DNA from 2 places in the Stenotrophomonas sp. YJH_SMC_58 genome. Region 1 is predicted to be linked to the other one. Evidence: riboswitches for the same ligand, from Rfam matches in the RefSeq annotation. Region 1 holds a riboswitch; the other holds the start of a gene.
The links. Region 1 has a riboswitch for glycine ahead of gcvP (aminomethyl-transferring glycine dehydrogenase). Riboswitches for the same ligand answer to the same signal wherever they lie in the genome.
Positions count from the first base shown of each region.

Region 2: linked by a shared signal. The riboswitch ahead of AC5P68_RS15270 (trimeric intracellular cation channel family protein) and the one ahead of gcvP (aminomethyl-transferring glycine dehydrogenase) in region 1 are both predicted to bind glycine.

Region 1 covers NZ_JCAFSW010000001.1:68,645-80,126, forward strand. The annotation lists gene AC5P68_RS00335 (M2 family metallopeptidase) at 1-1,727, shown strand, start outside; gene AC5P68_RS00340 (hypothetical protein) at 1,847-2,239, opposite strand; gene AC5P68_RS00345 (siderophore-interacting protein) at 2,308-3,204, opposite strand; gene AC5P68_RS00350 (multidrug effflux MFS transporter) at 3,345-4,571, opposite strand; glycine riboswitch at 4,871-4,973, shown strand; gene gcvP (aminomethyl-transferring glycine dehydrogenase) at 5,036-7,903, shown strand; gene AC5P68_RS00360 (VOC family protein) at 7,997-8,407, opposite strand; gene AC5P68_RS00365 (amino acid permease) at 8,511-9,878, opposite strand; gene AC5P68_RS00370 (helix-turn-helix transcriptional regulator) at 9,961-10,683, opposite strand; gene AC5P68_RS00375 (catalase) at 10,798-11,482, shown strand, end outside.
Region 2 covers NZ_JCAFSW010000011.1:155,786-167,267, reverse strand. The annotation lists gene AC5P68_RS15305 (response regulator) at 1-166, shown strand, start outside; gene AC5P68_RS15300 (sensor histidine kinase) at 199-1,497, shown strand; gene AC5P68_RS15295 (MarR family winged helix-turn-helix transcriptional regulator) at 1,570-2,070, shown strand; gene AC5P68_RS15290 (DNA alkylation repair protein) at 2,067-2,807, shown strand; gene AC5P68_RS15285 (DUF6616 family protein) at 2,855-3,193, shown strand; gene AC5P68_RS15280 (hypothetical protein) at 3,305-3,562, shown strand; gene AC5P68_RS15275 (3-deoxy-7-phosphoheptulonate synthase) at 3,858-4,931, shown strand; gene AC5P68_RS15270 (trimeric intracellular cation channel family protein) at 5,100-5,717, opposite strand; glycine riboswitch at 5,802-5,905, opposite strand; glycine riboswitch at 5,919-6,008, opposite strand; gene AC5P68_RS15265 (GIY-YIG nuclease family protein) at 6,049-6,324, shown strand; gene AC5P68_RS15260 (nuclear transport factor 2 family protein) at 6,396-6,827, shown strand; gene AC5P68_RS15255 (hypothetical protein) at 6,833-7,288, shown strand; gene AC5P68_RS15250 (NAD(P)/FAD-dependent oxidoreductase) at 7,380-8,660, opposite strand; gene AC5P68_RS15245 (NYN domain-containing protein) at 8,784-9,563, shown strand; gene AC5P68_RS15240 (glutathione S-transferase family protein) at 9,707-10,327, shown strand; gene AC5P68_RS15235 (primosomal protein N') at 10,424-11,482, opposite strand, start outside.

The DNA.
Region 1 (11,482 bases):
CGGCCAAGGCCAACGAGCGCTCGCTGACCCAGCTCAACAGCTGGATCGAGCAGGCCGCCAAGTTCGACGGCAAGCCGATGAGCGAGGACAGCAAGCGTGCGATCCACCTGCTGAAACTGATGTCCTCGATGCCGGCGCCGCGCGATCCGGCCAAGCTGGCCGAGCTGACCCAGATCGCCACCCGCATGGAAGGCAGCTACGGTGCCGGCAAGTACTGCACCGACGCCAACGATCCGAACTCCTGCCGCCAGCTGGGCGAGCTGGAACAGGTACTGGCGCGCAGCCGCGACTACGACAAGCAGCTTGACGCCTGGCAGGGCTGGCACAGCACCACCAAGAGCATGCGCGGCGACTACCAGAAGTTCGTCGGCCTGGTGAACGAAGGCGCCAAGGGCATGGGCTTCACCGATGCCGGCCAGATGTGGCGCAGCGGCTATGACATGCCGCCGGAGCAGATCGGCCCGGAAACCGACCGCCTGTGGGAACAGGTCAAGCCGATGTACGAGCAGCTGCACTGCTACGCGCGCGGCAAGCTGGACAAGACCTATGGCAAGGACAAGGCCGAAGTAGGCAATGGCCTGATCGCCGCGCACCTGCTGGGCAACATGTGGCAGCAGGACTGGTCGAACCTGTGGGACCAGCTGGAACCGTACCCGGGCGCCGGCAGCCTGGACATCACCGCGGCGCTGGAAAAGCAGTACCAGACCAACCTGAGCGCGGCGCTGGCCAAGGCCGGCAAGGATGCCAACGTGGCCGCGCAGTACAAGGCGCAGCGCGAGGCCGAACTGCGTACCGCCAAGCAGATGACCGAGCGCGCGCAGGACTTCTACGTGTCGCTGGGCATGCCGTCGCTGCCGCAGTCCTACTGGGAAAAGACCCAGTTCATCAAGCCTGACGACCGCGACGTGGTCTGCCACGCCAGTGCCTGGGACATGAACATGGAAGGCGACGTGCGCACCAAGATGTGCATCAAGCCGAACGAAGAGAACTTCACCACCATCTACCACGAGCTGGGCCACATCTATTACGACCTGGCCTACAACCCGCTGCCACCGCTGTTCCAGGGCGGTGCCAACGACGGCTTCCATGAAGCGATCGGCGACACCATCGTGCTGGCGATGACGCCCAAGTACCTCAGCTCGATCGGCCTGGTCGATGCGCCGACCGAAAGCCGCGAGGCGGTCATCAACAACCAGATGCGCATGGCGCTGTCAGGCGTGTCGTTCCTGCCGTTCGGGCTGATGATCGACCGCTGGCGCTGGGGCGTGTTCGATGGCTCGATTACTGCCGACAACTACAACAAGGCGTGGTGGGACCTGAAGGCCAAGTACCAGGGCGTGGCGCCGGCCAGCACCCGTGGCGAAGAGTTCTTCGATCCGGGCGCGAAGTACCACGTGCCGGGCAACACCCCGTACACCCGCTACTTCCTGGCGCGCATCCTGCAGTTCCAGTTCTACAAGGGCCTGTGCGATGCGGCCGGCTACAAGGGCCCGCTGCATGAGTGCACCTTCTACGGCAACAAGGAAGCCGGCCAGAAGTACTGGGCGATGCTGAGCAAGGGTGCCAGCCAGCCGTGGCAGGCCACGCTGAAGGAGCTGACCGGTACCGACAAGCTCGATGCCGGCCCGATGATCGAGTACTTCACCCCGGTCAACGAGTGGCTGAAGCAGCAAAACGAAGGCCAGATGTGCGGCTGGCAGGCCAACGCGGCCCCGGCGGCGAAATGAAAAAAGGGGCGGGTCCGCGAGGATCCGTCCCTTTCTGGTAGTGCCGGCCGCTGGCCGGCAACTACGCGATGAAGACCCAACGGGCAGCCGGCCAGTGGCCGGCTCTACCGAAACAGCAGTCAGCTGTTCTTCTTCGCGGCCATCGCTGCGGCCAGCTCGGCCTTGAATTCCTCGAAGGTCTGGCCCTTCTCCCTGGCTTCGGCCTGTGCGGCATCGCGCAGTGCATCGGAGTACATCAGGCGCACCGGCGTGCCGTTGCGCTCGTGCAGTTCACCGGCCTGCATGATCAGCGCCAGCACCTGCGCAGCGCTCTCGCTGTGGCCCGCGATGCGGCCGTCCATGCCCAGCACCCATTCGCCGTCGCGGCGCACGACACCGGCCAGCAGGGTGCGCTGTGCATCGCGCAGTTCCGCATGCGGCTCCACCGGCGAGGCCTGCGCGGCGGCCTTGTTGGCGGCCTGCTTTTCCTGGCGACGGCGCTGGTCGCGGCGGGTCTTGGAGCTGGTGGACATGGTGCGGTACCGCTGCGAAGGGGGGCGCAAGGATAGCGCACCCCGCCCGCAGCACCGCTTCACACCCCTCAGTCCAGCACTTTGCCGTGCCGCCAGTAGCCCATGAAGGTGATCGCGCGGCGGTCCAGCCCGCAATCACGCACCAAGTGGCGGCGGATCGCCATCACCGCCCCCGCCTCGCCCGCCACCCAGGCATACAGCGGCCCGGCCACACCGGTTTCGGCCTGCTCCCAGAGGATCTGCGTATCGACGTCGATCTCCTCCAGCGCATCGCCGGCAGCCACGCCCGAGGTCGCTGCCAACCGCGCCTGGACCGCCTGCAGCAACCGCTGTCCGTAGGCGGCCTGCCCGCGCGGCAGCCAGACCAGCTCGGCGCTGGAGGGCGCCTTCAGGTGCACCGCATCACCGGCCTGCGCCACCTCCAGCAGCGCCAGCGTGCGCGGTGGGTCGACCATGGCCGCCAGTTCCTCGAGGATGCCGGCCACCGCAGGCAACGCGGTTTCATCGGCCACCAGCAGCACCTGGCCGACACCGGCCGGTGGCTTCCACTCCCAGCCCTCGCTGCTCTCGGCACAGTCGGCGTCCGGGGCCAGCAGCACCACACGGTCGCCTGGGCGGGCGTGCATGGCCCAGCGCGAGGCGGGGCCGGTTTCGCCATGGATGACGAAATCGACGTCGACCTCGCCCTGCTCGGCGCGCAACTGGCGGATGGTGTAGGTACGCATCGGCGGGCGCTTGTCGTCCGGCAGGGCCCGGTAGCGTGGGTACCAGTCTTCACCGCTGGGGACCTGCGGCACCTCCTGGCCGGGCAAGGGGAAGAACACCTTGATGCGCTGGTCAGGGCCTTCGGTCTTCATCCGCGCCACGTCGGCACCGGTGAACACCATGCGGTCAAGGGAAGGGGAAAGAACGCGGCGCTCCTTCAGCGCCACCTCGAACAGGCGGTAGGTCTGCTGCGCAGCCATGGGGAACCTCATGCAACGACATCGGATTGGCTGGCTGTCGTGCATCCACGCACCGGCTGGCTGGAGTGCCCAGCCTAGTCCGGTCGTTCCTCTTCGCAAGCGTTGCGGGCAAAGCGGCCGGCCCTACCCCTGCGCGCTGCTCAATGGCCCGTGCAGGCCGCCTGTGCCGCGCGTTCACGCTGGTGTTCCCAGTACCAGAACACGAAGCCGGCGGCGAAGAACGCGGCCTGCCCCAGCGCCAGGTGCAGCGGGCTGGCACTGAGCAGCGGCGACACCACGCCGGCCACCACCGTGCTGATCATCAGCTGCACGAAGGCCTGCAGCGACGAGGCCAGGCCGCGCTGGTGCGGGTACATGTCCAGCACCGCCAGCGCCAGGATCGGGAAGATCAATGCCATGCCCATGCCGCCCAGGAAGATCGGCAGTACCGCCCATGGCAGCACGAACTGTGGCGACAGCGCCACGTAGCCGACATTCAGCAGCACCGACAGCGCACACAGGCCGAAACCAATGGACACCTGGCGGGTGGGCGTGGTGTGCCCGGCCATGCGCCCGGACAGGAACGAGCCGGTGGTCATGCCGCCGATGGTGGGGATGAACAGCCAGGCAAAACCACCCTCGCCCAGATGCAGGTGCTGCATCACGAACACCGGCGCCGAGGAGATGTACAGGAAAATGCCGCCGAAACCGATGCTGCCGGCCAGCGCCAGGCGCAGAAACCGCGGGTTGAAACCGATTCGCACGTAATCACGCAGCAGCACGCGCGGCGACAACGGCACCCGTGCCTCCACCGGATGGGTTTCCGGCAGGTAGCGTGCAGTGGCCGCCAGCAGGAGCAGCGCAAACACCACCAGGAACCAGAAAATCAGTGGCCAGCCGGCGCCACTGAGCAGGATCCAGCCGCCAATGATCGGTGCGATGGCCGGAGCGATGCCGAACAGCATCGATACCTGGCTCATCAGACGCTGCGCGTCGTGTCCGTGGTACAGGTCGCGGATCACCGCGCGGCCGACGATCATGCCGACGCCTGCTGACAGGCCCTGCAGCGCACGGAAGGCCAGCAGCGTGGTCAGGTCGGTGGACAGCGCGCAGCCGACCGAAGCGCCGACGAACACCACCAGGCCACCGAGGATCACCCGCTTGCGGCCCCAGGCATCGGACAGCGGGCCGTGCGCAAGGCTCATCAGGCCGTAGAACAGCAGGTACACGCTGATGGTCTGCTGCACCGCCACCTCGTCCACCGCCAGGCGCTGGGCCAGCTGCGGGAACGCCGGGAAGATGGTGTCGATCGAGAACGGACCGAACATGGCCAGGCCGGCGAGCAGCAGGGCCATGCGGCGGGTGGAGGGAGCAACAGCGGCGGTCATGGGAAAGGCGTCCGGCAGGGCCATGCGCGGCACGCACGGCGGGCGCCGGTCCCCTGCAGCAGGGACGGCGCCAGATGAATTCGGGTATCCGCCCATCATAGGTGGGGATTGCACCTGATGCCATGCAGCAGTGCACAAAACGCACGGACGGGCCATCGGCCATTCAGGCGCGGCCTCCAGGACCGAAGGCGGCCGCCGCGCCCGCAACGGGCTATAATCGGCGGGCAACACGGTGGGAGAAGCGGAACACCGCTGCCGAAGGCGCAACGCCCGTAATCGCTCAGGCCCGATACCACCCGTAACACAACTCTGGAGAGACCGGTTCGATCCGGCGCCGAAGGGGCACGAAGCTGCGGTCCGCCGCGCTTTTAAACTCTCAGGCAAAAGGACAGAGGGGCGCCCCGCAGACCGCCGACCGGCGGCTTGTGCCCGTGCGTGTGCCCTTTCCTGACGGATCCTTCGCCATGTCCCAGAACACCCCTTCCCTGCGTGAGCTTGAGCACCACAACGCGTTCGTCGAGCGCCACATCGGCCCCAACGACGCCGAGATCGCGCAGATGCTCGACGTCGTCGGCCACGCGTCGCTGGATGCGATGACCGACGCCATCGTGCCGGCCAAGATCAAGTCGCCGGCACCGCTGGCACTGCCGGAGTCGATGACCGAAGTGCAGGCACTGGCGAAGATCCGTGCGATCGCCGACAAGAACACCGTGCTGCGCAGCTTCATCGGCCAGGGTTACTACGGTACCCACACGCCGAACGTGATCCTGCGCAACATCCTGGAAAACCCGGCGTGGTACACCGCCTACACCCCGTACCAGGCGGAAATCTCGCAGGGCCGCATGGAAGCGCTGATCAACTTCCAGACCCTGTGCGCCGACCTGACCGGCATGGAAATCGCCAACGCCTCGCTGCTGGACGAAGCCACCGCCGCCGCCGAAGCGATGACCCTGGCCAAGCGTTCGGCCAAGTCGAAGTCGGACACCTTCTTCGTGCACGACGCCGTGCACCCGCAGACCCTGGAACTGCTGCGTACCCGCGCCGAGCCCATGGGCATCGTGCTGCGCGTCGGCACCCCGGCCGAAGCACTGGAAGCGGAAGCGTTCGGCCTGCTGCTGCAGTATCCGGACACCTTCGGCCAGGTCGGCGACTACAAGGCGCTGGTCGATGCCGTGCACGCACGCGGCGGCCTGGTGGCCGTGGCCACCGACCTGCTGGCCCTGACCCTGCTGGCTGCCCCGGGCGAATGGGGCGCGGACATCGTTGTCGGCAACAGCCAGCGTTTCGGCGTGCCGTTCGGTTTCGGTGGCCCGCACGCCGCCTTCATGGCCTGCCGTGACGCCTACAAGCGCTCGATGCCGGGCCGCCTGATCGGCGTTTCGATCGATGCCCAGGGCAACCCGGCCTACCGCCTGACCCTGCAGACCCGCGAACAGCACATCCGCCGCGAGAAGGCCACCTCCAACATCTGTACCGCGCAGGTGCTGCTGGCGGTGATGGCCTCGATGTACGCCGTTTACCACGGCCCGGAAGGCCTGACCCGCATTGCCCGCCGCACCCATCGACTGGCCTCGATCCTGGCCGCAGCGCTGCGCAATGCCGGCGTGCAGGTCGGTGGCGACTTCTTCGACACCCTGCACGTCACCGGCGTGCATGCCGATGAAATCCATGCCAAGGCACGCGCCGCCGGTTACAACCTGCGCGCGATCGACAGCGACTCGGTCGGCATCAGCCTGGACGAGACCACCACCCGCGCCGACATCGTCGCCGTGGCTGCGGTGTTCGGTGCCTCGCTGGACGTCGACGCGCTGGACGCCAGCACCGCCGACGCGCTGCCGGCCGGCCTGCTGCGCCAGTCCGCGTTCCTGACCCACCCGGTGTTCAACACCCACCACAGCGAGCACGAACTGCTGCGCTACCTGCGTTCGCTGGCCGACAAGGACCTGGCGATGGACCGCACGATGATCCCGCTGGGTTCGTGCACCATGAAGCTCAACGCCACCGCCGAGATGATCCCGGTGACCTGGCCGGAGTTCTCGCAGATCCACCCGCTGGTGCCGGCCGACCAGGCGCTGGGCTACAAGGAACTGATCGACACGCTGGAAGCGATGCTGGTCGAATGCACCGGCTACGACGCGGTCAGCCTGCAGCCGAACTCCGGCGCACAGGGCGAGTACGCCGGCCTGCTGGCGATCCGGGCATACCACCGCTCGCGCGGCGAAGGCCACCGCGACATCTGCCTGATCCCGGATTCGGCGCACGGCACCAACCCGGCCTCGGCGCAGATGTGCGGCATGAAGGTGGTGGTCACCAAGACCGATGCCAACGGCAACGTCGATGTGGAAGACATCCGCCTCAACGCCGAGAAGTACAGCGACCGCCTGGCCGCGATCATGATGACCTACCCGTCCACGCACGGCGTGTTCGAGGAAGAGGTGGTCGAGATCTGCGAGATCATCCACCAGCACGGCGGCCAGGTGTACACCGACGGCGCCAACATGAACGCCCTGGTCGGCGTGGCCAAGCCCGGCAAGTGGGGTTCGGACGTTTCGCACCTGAACCTGCACAAGACCTTCTGCATCCCGCACGGCGGCGGCGGCCCGGGCGTCGGCCCGTGCGCGGTCAAGGAACACCTGGCCCCGTTCCTGCCGGGCAAGCTGGGTGACAACGGCCCGGTCGGCATGGTCAGCGCCGCCAGCTTCGGCAGCGCCTCGATCCTGCCGATCAGCTGGATGTACATCGCGATGATGGGCCGCGAAGGCCTGCGCAAGGCCACCCAGGTCGCGCAGCTCAACGCCAACTACATCGCCAAGCGCCTGGCCCCGCACTTCAAGACCCTGTACACCGGCCGCAACGGCCTGGTGGCACACGAGTGCATCCTCGACGTACGCCCGCTGGAGAAGACCAGCGGCATCGGCGCCGAGGACGTCGCCAAGCGCCTGATCGACTTCGGCTTCCACGCCCCGACCCTGAGCTTCCCGGTGGCCGGCACGCTGATGGTCGAACCGACCGAGAGCGAATCGCTGCACGAGCTGGACCGCTTCATCGACGCGATGATCCAGATCCGCGAGGAGATCACCGCGATCGAAGACGGCCGCCTGGACCGCGAGGACAACCCGCTGAAGAACGCGCCGCACACCGCCACCGCGGTGACCGCCAGCGAGTGGACCCACGCCTACCCGCGCGAACTGGCTGCCTTCCCGCTGGCCAGCCTGAAGCAGAGCAAGTACTGGCCGCCGGTGGCGCGCGTCGACAACGTGTACGGCGACAAGAACGTGATGTGCGCCTGCATCCCGGTCGATGCCTACAAGGATGATGAAGTCGAGGCTTGATTCCTCGCGGCATCGGTAAAGAGAACGGCCCGCGCAAGCGGGCCGTTTTCATGAGGGCGGGTGGACCAGGGTCCACACCCACGGTAATCCCGATCACGGGTCCGGCATCTGCCCCAGGCTCAACTGCCACGACACGCCGAAGCGATCCTGCACCCAGCCGTAGCGGTTGCTGAAGTCATAGTCGCCCACCGGCATCAGCCAGTGGCCGCCCTCGCCCAGCACGCGCGCGGCGCGCTCGAACTGCTCGGCGCCGGAGCACTCGACGAACAGCGAGATCGACGGGCTGAAGGTGAAATCGTGCACGTCCAGGCTGTCAAAGCACAGGTAGTGGGTGCCACCGAGCAGGAAGATGGCCTGTCGGACCTGCCCGGGCACGCCGGCACCGGCGCCGTCCGGATGGCGCTGCATTGCCAGCAGGCGGAAATCGGCGAAGGCCTCGGCGTACAGGGCCAGGGCGGCCTCGGCCTGGCCGGTAAACATCAGGAAGGGGCGACTGCGCAGCATGCGGTACTCCCGGTCGACGGGCCGATGACGGCCCACACGATCAGGATGGCACGGCGGATGTGCAGCCTCCGTGGTAGTGCCGGCCGCTGGCCGGCAGCTTCAGTCACGCCTCGCGCATGCGCCGCGCGATGGCGCTGCCGGCGGCGATGGTGGCGGTCAGCGCCACCATCGACAGGAACTGCAGGCGGGTGTGCGACTCGCTCAGCAGCAGGCCGAAGATCAGTGCCAGGATCGCCAGCGCGCAGCAGGTCAGCCACGGGAAGCCGGCCATGCGGAACGGCAGCCGGGTACCCAGGCGATCCGCGCGGCGGCGCAGCACCAGCTGCGACACCAGCGACAGCGTCCACACCAGCAGGCAGGTGGAACCGACGATGTTCAGCAGCACCGGCAGCACCCGGTCCGGGAACAGCAGCTCCATCACCGTGGCGGCGAAACCGAACAGCACGCTGGCCAGCACGGCAATCACCGGCACCTGGCGCGGATCGGTCCAGCCCAGCACGGCCGGCGCTTCACGACGCTGCGCCAGCGAATACATCATGCGCGAGGCGCCGTAGAGGTTGGCATTGAGCGCCGACAGCAGCGCGATCACCGCGATCAGGGTGATGGCGGTGCCCGCGCCCGGGATGCGGGCGATATCCAGCACGGCGGCAAACGGCGACTTCAGCGCTTCGCTGGTCCACGGTACGACGGCGATGATCACGCTCAGCGAGCCGATGTAGAACACCAGGATGCGCCACGCCACGGTGCGGATGGCACGGGCGATGCTGCGTTCCGGATCTTCGGTCTCCGCCGCCGCAACGGCCACGATCTCGGTGCCACCGAAGGCAAAAACGACAACCAGCAGTGCAGCGCCAATACCGGCCAGGCCCTTCGGCGCGAAGCCACCATGCTCGGTGAAGTTGCTCAGGCCCGGCGAGGTCACCTGCGGCAGCCAGCCCATCAGCAGCGCCACGCCGATGGCGATGAAGGCCAGGATCGCCGCCACCTTGAGGATGGCGAACCAGAATTCGAACTCGCCGAAGTTCTTCACCCCGAGCAGGTTGATCGCGGTGAAGAACAGCATGAAGGCCAGCGCCGCCATCGGTACAGGTACTGCTGGCCAGACGGTGGCCAGCAGACCGGCCGCTCCCACCGCCTCGGCGGCGATCACGATCACAAGCTGCACCCACCACAACCAGCCGACGGTGGCACCGGCGGTGGCGCCCATGGCATCGGCGGCATAGACCGAGAACGCGCCGCTGGTCGGTTTGGCCGCCGCCATTTCGCCCAGAGCGTTCATCACGATGATCACCAGCGCGCCGGCGACCAGATACGACACCAGGACCGCCGGACCGGCCGCCTGCACACCCACGCCCGAGCCGAGGAACAGGCCGGCGCCGATGGCGCTGCCCAGGCCCATCATGATCAGCTGGCGGGGCTTGAGCGAATGTCCGAGGCGGGACGGTGAAGCGGTCGGAATCGAGTTGGGCATCGGCAGGGCTGGCGGCGGGCTACAGGGGCGACACCTTACCCTGTCCCATGCCCGCGGGGATAGGCACAGCGCAGCAGGCGGCTCAGGCCAGTGCCGGCTCTCCGACACTGCCACCAATACGGGCGCGGTAGGCACGCGGCGAGAAACCGGTTTCAGCCTTGAACTTGCGGGTAAAGGCGCTCTGGTCGCTGAAACCGCAGGCCTGGCCGATGCTGGCGATGCTCTCGTCACCGTGCAGCAGGTGCATGGCCATCTGGATCCGCAGCCGGGTCAGCACCTGCTGCGGGGTCATCTGGAACACCTTGCGGAAGCTGCGCTCCAGCTTGGACAGCGAAAAACCGGTGATGTCCAGCAGGGTCTGCATGCGCACGTTCTCGGCGTAGTGCGCGTTGAGGTGGGCCAGCGCCAGCCGCAGCTGCTCGTACTGGGTACCCAGACTGTCCTTCTGGCCAAGGTCGCGGGAAATGCCGATCAGGCCCTCGATGGCCCCATCGACCACCAGCGGACGCTTGCAGGTCAGGCACCAGCCCGGTTCGCGGTTGGCGAACAGGTGCAGCTCCATCAGGTTCTCGATCACCTCACCGGCCAGCACGCGGGCGTCCTGGTCCACGTAGTCGGCGCTCAGCCCGGTCGGGTAGATCTCCGCCGCGGTACGCCCGATCACGTCCTTGCGGGCGCGCAGGCCCAGCCGCCGCAGCATGGTCTGGTTGACGTGGGTGTAACGCCCCTGAAGGTCCTTGATGAAGAACAGCACATCCGGGATGGCGTCGAACAGGGCTTCGATGTCGGCGGGCTCGACTCGCATGGAGCAAGCATACCCGAGCCTGCTTTTGCCTGTACGTTCACCTTTGCCGGACCTCGGTTTAACGGGCCCGGTTCCAGTGTCGTGGTTCTCTTTGAGCATCCGGAGCCAACGTCAATGGCCGCCAGCAAGCCGACCGGCAAGCGCGCAACCACCCACGCCGAGAACCACCACCGCGGCAGCGGCGATGAACTGCACCAGCAGGCCGGGGGCAGTCATCCGGCGATGACCACCGATCAGGGCATCCCGGTGGCAGACAACCAGAACTCCCTGCGGCAGGGACCTCGGGGGCCTACGCTGCTGGAGGACTTCATCCTGCGCGAGAAGATCACCCACTTCGACCATGAGCGCATTCCCGAGCGCATCGTGCACGCCCGCGGCAGCGCTGCGCATGGCTACTTCGAGTTGACCCGATCACTGAAGGCGCATACCCGCGCGCGCATCCTGACCGAGGTTGGCGTGAAGACACCCGTGTTCACCCGCTTCTCGACCGTGGCCGGTGGCGCAGGTTCAGTGGACACCCCGCGCGACGTGCGCGGCTTCGCGGTGAAGTTCTATACCAGGGAGGGCAACTGGGACCTGGTCGGCAACAACATGCCGGTGTTCTTCATCCAGGACGCCATGAAATTCCCGGACCTGGTGCACGCGGTGAAGATGGAACCGGACCGTGCCTTCCCGCAGGCCGCGTCGGCCCATGACACGTTCTGGGACTTCATTTCGCTGATGCCCGAATCGATGCACATGATCATGTGGGCGATGAGCGACCGCGCCATACCGCGTTCGCTGCGGATGATCGAAGGCT
Region 2 (11,482 bases), on a different contig from region 1:
GCAGCTGAGCCGTGGCGAACCGAGTGACAGCGTCGACCGCGCGGTCGACCTGGCGATCAGCCGCCTGCGCCGCAAGCTCGGGCAGGCCTCACCCGGTGCGGAAGCCCTGGTGCAGACATCGCGTGGCGAAGGCTATCGCTTCCACGCCGAGGTACAGGTGCTGTGAATAGCCGGTGGCCGACCGCGCGTTGGATCACGATGCTGGCCCTGGCCAGCCTGCTGCTGGCGACACTGGTCAGCGTGGCCGTGGTTGGCTGGATGCCTCGGCCCGCGCCGCCACCGATGCGGTTGGACCAGGCCGTGCAGGTGCTGCGGGGGGAGCAGGCCGCGGCACCACTGGGCCTGCATCTGGCGACGCAGGATGCGCCACCAAAGGGCAGTGCCAGTGACTGGCTCACCCAGTTGGCGGCGCTGCAGATGGGTTTGCCGGCGAAGGAGGTGCGCCTGGTCTGGAGCGGACAGGGCAAGGCGCCTGATGTACAGGTCATCGAAGGCGGCGAGGTGCTCGACGGCACGGCGCGGGTCGGTGTACTGAAGGCGCAGGCCGCGCTGCTGACCGCGATGCAATGGCCGCCGTTTGAACTGGGCGTGCGCCAGGCCGATGGCCGCTGGCGGGTGGTCGGCAGCGATCACAGTGATCTGGCAGCTTGGCGGCGACAGGTGATACTGGCGCTGCTGGGCGGTGCCGTGTTGCTGGCGCCGCTGGCGGCGTGGGCATCGATCCGGCTGGGGCGTCCACTACGACGCTTGGCCGATGCCAGTGCACGCGTGGACCTGCAAGCCGACACGCCCCTGCCGGATGATGGCCCGCGCGAGGTACAGATGCTGGCCGCCGCGATCGGCACCGGTCGAGAGCGCCTGCGTGCGCAGGCCCAGGACATGACCCATATGCTGGCTGCAGTGGCGCACGACCTGCGCACACCATTGACCGGCCTGCGACTGCGCGCCGAGTTCGCGCCCACACCACAGGCGGCCCGGATGGTGGCGGACATCGAGCGCATGGACACGATGATCGAGCAGGTGCTCGATTACGCACGCGGTGAACTGCAGCCGTTGCAGATGCGCCCGCTGGATCTGGCCGCGCTGCTGGAGGAGTGCGTGCAGGCAGCGTTGCTGCGCGGTGTCGAGATCTCCATGCAGGGGCCGGACAGTCTGCCCTGGCACGGCGACGCGTTGCTGCTTCGGCGCGCGTTCGACAACCTTATCGACAATGCCGATCGCTATGCCGGGGCGGTGGAACTGCGGCTTGCCGTGGTTGAGCGAGGGGTCCAGCTGGAGGTGATGGATCGGGGCCCAGGTATCGCCGAGGGCGACCGAGTACGCCTGCTGCAACCGTTCCAGCGCAGCGAGCGTTCTCGTAGTCGCACCACCGGTGGAGCGGGACTTGGGCTGGCAGTGGCCGCAAATGTGGCGAGGCGGCACGCGGGCGAACTGCAGCTGCTGCACCGGGAGGGCGGCGGGCTGGTTGCGTGCCTGCTGCTGGGAAAGTTCACCTGATATCGGCTGTGGTTTACAGGCAGCGGCTGTTTGGCTGTATGATTAGGCGCCTAACCATATCACGTGCGTGAGATGATCGAAGCCAAGCACCATGCCCTGATCGAGGAAGCGCAGCGACGCGGTCACGCCAACATCGCGCCGCTGCGCCTGTGTTTCCAGCTGCTCTCGCTGTCCTCGTCGATCGATCGCGACTGCGCCGCGCGGCTGGCACCGCATGGGCTCAGCGAGGGTCGCTTCATCGTGCTGTTCCTGTTGCACGGGGCCGGTGGCGCACTGCCGCCGCATGTGCTGGCCGAGCGCGCCGGCGTGACCCGCGCCACCATCAGCGGCCTGCTCGACGGCCTGCAGCGCGAAGGCCTGCTGCAGCGTCGCAACGATGACGGGGATGGCCGCCGCCTGCAGATCGTGTTGACCGCACCGGGAAAGCGTTTGGCCGAATCGCTGTTCGAGCAGCACACGCAATGGATCGGTGGGCTGTTCAACGGCCTGGATGCTGATGAACAGCAGCAGCTGTCACAGCTGCTGCGCAAGGTCTGGCAGTACACGGACGCCGGGCGGGAATCCGCAGCATGAGCACGGCCATTCCTGCGGAACGCCGGCAAGCACTCAACACCGGCCGCGTCCCCGCCACCCATCTGGCAGAATGCCTGGCAGTGGATTTTGCCGCGCTGCTGCAGGTGGTGGCGCCTGCGCTTGCACCGGAGGCGCAGCAACGCATGCGGGACGCCTCAGGCAAGGGCATCACCCTGCGCATGGCCCTGGCTGCGCAACTGCTGCGTGAGGCGGGGCAGGGGGCGCCTGCGCTTTGGCAGCATCACAGCTCCGATACCGTGCGTGGCTGGGCCTGCTACCTGATCGGCAGCGATGCCCGCGCAACGCTGGCAGGGAAACTGCAGCAGATGCGCACACTGGCCGATGACCCCCATTTCGGTGTGCGCGAATGGGCGTGGCTGGCACTACGCACGGACATCGTTGCCGCACCACTGCAGGCGCTGGAGCACCTGCAACCGTGGTCACAGGAAACATCGCCGTACCTGCGCCGCTTCGCCTGCGAAGCACTGCGTCCGCGCGGTGTCTGGGCCACGCATATCGCACTGTTCAAGCAGCGCCCGGAACATGCATCCGCGCTGCTGGAAGCACTGGCCGACGATCCGGAACGCTATGTGCAGGATTCGGTCGGAAACTGGCTCAACGATGCCGGCAAGACCCAGCCGCAGTGGCTGCGCCAGCTGTGTACGCGTTGGCAGCATGAGCGCCACAGCGACGCCAACGCCTACATCCGCAAACGCGCGCTGCGCTCGCTCCGGTAGTGCCGGCCGCTGGCCGGCAACCCCCGAACCCTCAAGGAAGAACCACCATGTCGCACACCTTCATCGAGCTCTACACCGCCACCCCTGCCTGGACCACACTTCCGCCCGAGCAGCGGAACGCCTTCTTCGCCCGTATCGGCGCCGGCATGCAGCAGTTCGATCCGGTCCGCATCACGCCGCTGGCGATGGGCCGCATTGCCTCGGGCGTACCGCACGGCAGCGATGAGCAGTTCTATGCGGTCTGGCGCTGCGCAAGCCGCGAGGAGGTCGATGCGTTGATGGCCGGCATTGCCGCTACCGGCTGGCATGAGTACTTCACCACCACCCAGGCGGTAGGCGCGATGGACAGCATGGCCCAGCACCTTGCCGACCTGGCCGCCTTGTAGCGGCGCGGCAGACGCCGGCAGATTCCGTGCTGGGCATGGGTGGCACATGCGCCTGTCACCCAGACGCGGTAAACAGGACATTGCCCATGCCCATCCGCAGGAAAGTCGATCATGCAGAGCACGCTCCAGGTCACGCTGTTCGGCCCTCTTGGCGACAGCCCGGCGTTGCAGTTGCCGGGGCTGGAGGGGCCGTCGGTGGCCATCCAGGAATCGGCCCTGCGGCGCTTGGTTTCCGATCTCTACACCGCGCGTTCCCTGCTCAACCCCGAGCAGCTGGACGAGGCCCGGCAGGAACTGGATCGCGTGCTGGAACGCTGGGCCGACATCCATGAGGGCCTGCTGCTGGACGTGGAAGTGCATGGCAAATGAGCGACGTTGCGTGGTTGCCGCCGCGTGGGCAGGGCCGGCGCGCATCTCGCTGAACCGCGTCCCCAGTTGCGGATGAAACATTTTGCACTGCGCAAAAGCTGTGCTATCAATACAACCCATGAACGCAGCCGCCACCCGCTTTTACTGGTATTACTTTCCGAAGCCACTGGCGGAGGAAGGACTGCGCTCACCCTGAAGAAAGCTTCAGACGCATTCCCGAAAGCCGCCAGCGAACCTGGCGGCTTTTTTCATGCTGCCACGCTGGGGACCCCCAACGTTCCGGAGACCTCCCCCAATGCCCCCGCACACCGACGACCTGCGTATCCGCACCATCGAACCGCTGACACCGCCTGCCCAGCTGCTGGCGATGCTGCCGTGTGACGATGAAGCCTCCGACACCGTCAGCGCCTCGCGCGCGGCCCTGCACCAGATCCTGCATGGCCGTGACGACCGCCTGGCAGTGGTGGTTGGCCCATGCTCGATCCACGACCCGAAGGCCGCCATCGAGTACGCCCAGCGCCTGAAGCCGCTGCGTGACGCGCTGGCCGGGGAACTTGAAATCGTGATGCGCGTGTACTTCGAGAAGCCGCGCACCACGGTGGGCTGGAAGGGCCTGATCAACGATCCGGACCTGGACGGCAGCTTCAGGATCGACAAGGGCCTGCGCATCGCCCGTGGCCTGCTGCGCGACATCAACAAGCTCGGCCTGCCGGCCGGCGTCGAGTTCCTCGACGTGATCTCGCCGCAATACATCGCCGATCTGGTGGCGTGGGGCGCGATCGGCGCACGTACCACCGAAAGCCAGGTGCATCGTGAGCTGGCCTCGGGGCTGTCGTGCCCGGTCGGCTTCAAGAACGGCACCGATGGCAACGTCAAGATCGCCGCTGACGCGGTGGGTGCGGCGTCCAATCCGCATCATTTCCTGTCGGTGACCAAGCAGGGCGGCACCGCCATCGTGTCGACCACCGGCAACCCGGATTGCCATGTGATCCTGCGTGGTGGCAGGCAGCCGAACTACGACGCGACCAGTGTCGCCGAGGCCTGCCAGGCGCTGACCAAGGCCAAGCTGCCGACGCGCCTGATGATCGACGCCAGCCACGCCAACAGCCTGAAGAACCCGGAAAACCAGCCGAAGGTGATCGAGGACATTGCTGTTCAGCTGGAAGACGGCGAACAGCGCATCGTTGGCGTGATGATCGAGAGCCATCTGGTCGGTGGCCGCCAGGAACTGGTGGAAGGCCAACCGCTGGTCTACGGGCAGAGCATCACCGATGGCTGCATCGACTGGGACACCACCGTGACGGTGCTGGAGCGACTGGCCGCGGCCGTGCGCGCCCGTCGCGACGTGAAGGTGTCCGAAGCCGCTTGAGTGCGGCACGTGTGTGGATGGCGGCCAGCGCCTGCGGGGGTGCGGCCGCGATCAGGGCCGGTCGGAGTTGGAGACCGGCCCATCTGCACCGGCGATGCGCCTGGCGCTGCGCATGAGCGACAGCGCCAGGTACATCGCCGGGGTGGTGCGGATTCCGCCGCGCGAACCTCAATGCACTTCGTCGTGGTACACGAACTTCGGCATTTCCCAGCGGTAGTGGATCGCCAGCAGGCGCAGCGCGAAGCCGCCGCCGAGGCAGCACAGGATCGCGGTGGCGTCGGCCACGCCCCAGTGCAGCAGCAACAGGTAGGCCGCGCCAGTCAGCAGCGCGATGATCGCGTACAGCTCCTTCTGGAAGATCAGCGGCACCTCGTTGCAGAGGATGTCGCGCAGCACGCCGCCGAACGCGCCGGTCAGCATGCCGGCGATCAGCACGATCGGCATCGCATGGCCGGCTTCGCGCGCGATCGAGCAGCCGATCAGGGTGAAGGCGATCAGGCCCAGGCCATCGAGCACCAGGAAGGTGCGACGGAAGTGGTGCATCCAGCGCGCCACCCAGGTGGCGATCAGCGCCGCGCACACGGTGAAGCCCAGGTACTCGGGATGCTTCACCCAGCCCAGCGGGTAGTGGCCGAGCAGGATGTCGCGCAGTGAACCACCGCCGAGTGCGGTGACGCAGGCGATCATGACCACGCCGAACAGGTCCATGCGGCGGCGGCCGGCAGAAAGTGCGCCGGTCATGGCTTCGGCGGAAATGGCGATCAGGTAGATGATGGACAGCAGCATGGGACAGGCTCCGGGCGCGGTGGGGCCGGCCATGCGCGACTACCGCCACTGCCTGCGCAATGACGGGATGACGATGACCGGTGCCGCTCCCGCTGTCCTTTTGCCTGAGAGTTCAGCGGCATGGGCCGCGTGCCCCTTCGGCGGATCGTCCCGGGCGTGCCCGGTGACCTCTCTCCAGCTCGGCGAGTCGAATGCATGGTTGGTGGGATTCCAGCCCACCGGCCTGAGCGATCATGGGAGCCTGCGCCTTCGGCGGGCGCCAGCGCGGCGCCTCTCTCCTGCATTCGGGCGCCAGTATATCCGCTGCAGTGCAGCACGGCATAATCCGGGCATGGCCCCGTCCCTCCGCCCGTGGTTCCTGTACCTGCTCGAATGCCGCGATGGCAGCTATTACGCCGGCATCAGCACCGACGTGGACGCGCGCTTCGCCGCCCACCAGGCCGGCAAGGGCGCGCGCTACACCCGGGCCCGGCCACCGCTGCGCGTGCTGGCCGTGCGCGAATACCCGGACCGGGCCGCCGCCTCGCGGGCCGAATGGCAGCTCAAGCAGCTGCCGCGCGAGCGCAAGCTGGCGTGGTTGCAGGCGGTGGATGCCGGGTCCCTGTAGATCCATGGCATACATGGATGCCTCTGTGCCGCCATGCGATGATCGCCCAGCCCTCAGCGCTGGAGACCCGGATGTCCACCGTCGCCCTGTTGTTCGCTCTCTCTGCGTCAACCAGTCCCGCTGCCGACCCGGCCACCCTCGTGGCCATCGAAGCCACCTGCCATGACTACGTCGACGGCCAACTGGAGGCCGACCCGCAGCGCGTCGCCCGCTCCCTGCACCCGGACCTGGCCAAGCGCGCGGTCCTCGGCGATACGCCCGACGAGCGGCTGGGCCTGCGCCGCATGTCGAAGGAAGAACTGGTCTCGTTGACAAAGCAGGGCGCACTGAAGACCCCAAAGGATCAATGGGACCGCCGCTGCACGGTGCTGGACGTGACCGGCAATGCCGCCTCGGTGCGATTGGAAACGCCGTGGTTCGTCGATTACTTCCACATGGGGCGCTTCGACCAGCGCTGGATCATCGTCAACGCGTTGTGGTACCCGAAACCGAAGGCGAAGTGAGCGCGATGCGTGCCGCCGGTAAGGCATGGGTCTCCGTCGTCGTACTGGCCGCCGGCATCGCACTGCTGCCTGGCCTGCTGTACCTGTTCGGGCTGGCGCTGGTGGAAGGCCGGCCGCAGCCGGCGGACCGCGCGCCCAGTGGTGTGGCTGCGTGCAGCAGTGAACCGCGAACAGGATTTCAGCCGATGAATCCCTGGAGTTTCGCCGCGCAGTTCTTCGACGACGACGCGATGAAGAAGAAGGTGCCAGAGGTGGAACGGGAGGCGTTCTGGATTGCCCGCCGCCATCTTTGGCGGCAGCCACGGCACGACATGCTGCGCTGGCATCTGAGCAGCACGGCACTGACGATCTGGATTACCCGCAACTGGAGTGCCGCGCAGATTGCCGACACCGCAAGGAAGGAGGACTTCTGCCGCGCATGGTCGAAACGGCGGGCGCCCGGTGGCCCGATGAAGCGGTAGATCCACGCCATGCATGGATGATGTTGACGGAGTCAGAGCCCTTTCCTGCGGAGAGGGGGCGGACCGCGCGGCAGCCGGCCAGCGGCCGGCACTACCGTCGGGGTCGCCGGTCTTCCTGGTCATCACCGAAGATGATGCGCGCGCTGCGCTGGTAGCTCCAGTACGCCACGGCCCAGTTCAGCAGCACCACGATGCGGTTGCGGAAGCCGATCAGGAAGAACACGTGCGCGGCCAGCCAGAACCACCAGGCCAGCACGCCCGACAGCTGCAGCCGCCCCAGGTGCACGATCGCGGCCATGCGACCGATGGTGGCCAGGTTGCCGTAGTCGGCGTACTTGAACGGGCCGGGCTCGGGCTTGCCGTGCAGGCGTGCGCGGATCACCTCGGCCACGTATTTGCCCATCTGCTTGGCAGCGGGTGCCACGCCGGGTACCGGCTTGCCGTCGGCCTGGCTCAGTGCGGCCAGGTCACCGGCCACGAACAGCTCCGGGTGATCGGGCAGGGTCAGGTCCGGTTGCACCGGCACGCGGCCGGCGCGGTCCAGCGGCACGTCCAGCGTGCGCGCCAGCGGTGAAGCGGCCACGCCGGCGGCCCAGACCACGGTGCGGGCCGGTACGAACTGGTCACCGAGCGTGAAGCCCTGGCTGTCGATGTCGCTCACCGGGGTACCGGTCAGCACTTCCACGCCCAGCTTTTCCAGCTGGCGGCGTGCTTTCAGCGAAAGTACTTCCGGGAACGAGGACAGCACGCGCGGGCCGGCCTCGACCAGCCGCACCTTGGCGCTGGCCGGGTCGATGTGGCGGAATTCGTTGCGCAACGTATGCCGCGCGATCTCGGCCAGGGTGCCGGCCAGTTCAACACCAGTGGGACCGCCACCGACCACCGCGAAGCTCAGCCATGCGGCCTTCTTCGCCGGGTCCGGTTCCGCCTCGGCGCGCTCGAACGCCAGCAGCAGCTTGCGGCGCAGCGCGATCGCATCGTCCAGCGTCTTCAGGCCGGGCGCATCATCGGCCCACTGGTCGTTGCCGAAGTAGGCGTGGGTGGCGCCGGTGGCCAGCAGCAGGCTGTCGTAGTCCAGCGTGCTGCCATCGGCCATGCGGATCTGCCGGGCCTGCTTGTCGATGGCGACCACTTCGCCGAGGCGGACTTCCACGTTGCGCTGGTGGCCGAGGATATGGCGCAGTGGTGCAGCGATATCCGGCGCGGACAGGCCGGCGGTGGCCACCTGGTACAGCAGCGGCTGGAACAGATGATGGTTGCGGCGGTCGACCAGGGTGATGCGTATGCGCTCGCGGGCCAGGGCACGGGTGGCCCAGAGACCGGCAAAACCGCCGCCGACAACAACCAGGTGGGGAACGCGCTCGCGACTCATCGACTCACTCCAGTGGGGGCATTGGGGGAAGCGCCTGGCATCTTCGCACGGCGACTGCCTGTCACGTCAGCGCCCGCGTGGATCGGCGATACTCGGGTTCAGGCAACCGCCCGCGAGGAGTCCATGAGCGAACCGGAAAAGCGCATCGCCCTGTTGATCGACGCCGACAATGCGCCGGCCTCGAAGATCGACGAGGTGTTGGCCGAAGTGGCCCGCTATGGGGTGGCCAACGTGCGCCGCGCCTATGGCAACTGGAAGAGCCCGCGACTGAAGGGGTGGGAAGCGGTGCTGCATGAGTATGCGATCCGTCCCATCCAGCAGTTCGCCTACAGCAAGGGCAAGAATGCCTCGGACATGGCGATGGTGATCGATGCCATGGACCTGCTGTACGCACGCAACCTGGATGGCTTTGCCATCGTCTCCAGCGATGCGGACTTCACCCCGATGGTGATGCGCCTGCTGACCGATGGCGTGAAGGTGTACGGTTTCGGCGAGAAGAAAACACCCGAGCCGTTCGTCAACGCGTGCTCGAAATTCACCTACCTGGAAGCACTGGGCCAGACCCACGCCAGCGTGCCGGATACCGAACAGGCCTCCAGCGAACAGGCCTCGAACGAGCCGGTGGCCAACGACGATGCGCGCCCGCGCAAGAGCGGTGCGGAAATGCGTAGCGACACGCGGCTGGTGAAGATGCTGCGCCGCGCGGTGTCCGCGGCCGAGGGCGAGGATGGCTGGTCGCACCTCGGCCCGGTCGGCAGCCAGATCGGCAACCAGGCGTCGTTCGACCCGCGCAACTATGGCTACGGCAAGCTCAGCGATCTGCTGGCCGCGATCGGCCTGTTCGAACTGAAGAAGGATGGCAAGTCGTCCTACGTGCGCGCGCTGCCGAAAAAGAACCGGTAATGCCGGCCGCTGGCCAGCGAGGAACCGGTAGTGCCGGCCGCTGGCCGGCAATTCCCGGACGCCAGATCCCGCATCCGGCATGCACACACCCCGCCCGATCAGGGGTATCGTTGCCGCTCGCATTGCCAGCAAGGAATACCCGCATGTTGAAGATCTGGGGCCGTCGCAATTCCAGCAACGTCCGCAAGGTGCTGTGGTGTGCCGAGGAAATCGGCCTGCCGTACGAGTCCATCGAGGTCGGTGGCAGCCACGGCGGCACGCAGACGCCGGAATACCAGGCGATGAATCCCAATGGCCTGGTACCGGTGATCGAAGACCACGGCCTGCCGCTGTGGGAATCGAACGCCATCGTGCGCTACCTGAGTGCGCGCTACGCGCTGGGCACGCTGTACGCCGAAGACCCGATGGAACGCGCCCAGGCCGAGAAGTGGATGGACTGGAGCACCTCGCGCATGGCGCCGCTGTACACCGACCTGATCTGGGGCATCATGCGCACCGCCCCGGCCGACCGCGACGAAGCGCGGATCAATGCCGCCATCGTGCGCGCCGGCGACTACCTGGCGATGGCCGATGCCACCCTGGCCAAGCAGCCGTGGCTGTCCGGCGAGACATTCGCGATGGGTGACATCCCGCTGGGCTCGCTGATCTATGCCTGGTTCGAACTGCCGATCCAGCGTCCGGAACTGCCGCACCTGGCCGACTGGTACGCCCGTCTTCGCGAGCGCCCCGCCTACCAGCGCGGCGTGATGTCGCCGCTGACGTAAGCGAAAGCGTCCGGGGTCAGAGCCCTTTTCTGCGAAAAGGGATCCGACCCCAGGGCATCGGGGTCGGATCCCACCCGACGGGTGGGCTCTGACCCCTCAATAAAGATCCGTCGGATCCACATCCAGCGACCAGCGCACCTTGCGTGCTTCCGGCAGCGCATACAGCTGCGGTACCAGTTGCGAAAGCACCCCGTGCAGCGGTGGCCGCTGCGCGGCAGACAGCAGCAGCTGGGCGCGCTGGTAACCGGCGCGCCGTGGCATCGGCGCCGGCATGGGTCCATAGGCTTCCACCACGTCCTGCTCGCCCAGCAGCTGTCGCGCTGCCAGCAGGAATGCATTGGCATGCTCCACCTGCTGCGCTTCGGCGCGCATCAGCGCCAGATGCGCGAACGGCGGGAATCCTGCGGCCTGGCGCTGGTTCAACTCGGCCTGCGCGAACGGGTGGTAGCCACCGCTGACCAGGGTTTCCAGCAGTGGGTGCCCCGGGTGATGCGTCTGCAGCCAGACTTCGCCCGGGTCGCGCGCGCGTCCGGCGCGACCGGCGACCTGGATCAGCTGCTGCGCCAGTTTCTCGCTGGCGCGGAAGTCGGCGGAGAACAGGCCTTCGTCGATGCCGGCCACCACCACCAGGGTCAGCTTGGGCAGGTCGTGGCCCTTGGCCAGGATCTGCGTGCCGACCAGGATGCCGGGCTGGTCGCCCAGTTTCGCCAGCTGTTGTTCCAGTGCATCGCGTCGCGACGTGGTGCCGCGGTCGATGCGCACCACCGGGAAGTCGGCGAAGGCGGCGGTGAGATGTTCTTCCAGGCGCTCGGTGCCGATGCCCTGCGGTTGCAGCGCCAGACTCCCGCACGCGGGGCATGCCAGCGGCGCCGGTTGCCGCGCACCGCAGTGATGGCACTGCAGGCGACGACCGCCGCCATGCACGGTCATCGGTGCATCGCAGCGGTTGCATGGCGCGGTCCAGCCGCAGTCGTGGCACAGCAGTACCGGCGCATATCCACGGCGGTTCTTGAACACCAGCACCTGCTGGCCGCGCTGCAGGTGCTCGCCAATGCCGGCCAGCACGTCGGCCGAGAGGCCGTCATGCAATGGTCGCTTGCGCACATCAAGGATGCGCACGCGCGGTGGCCGCGCATCACCGGCACGCTGCTTCAG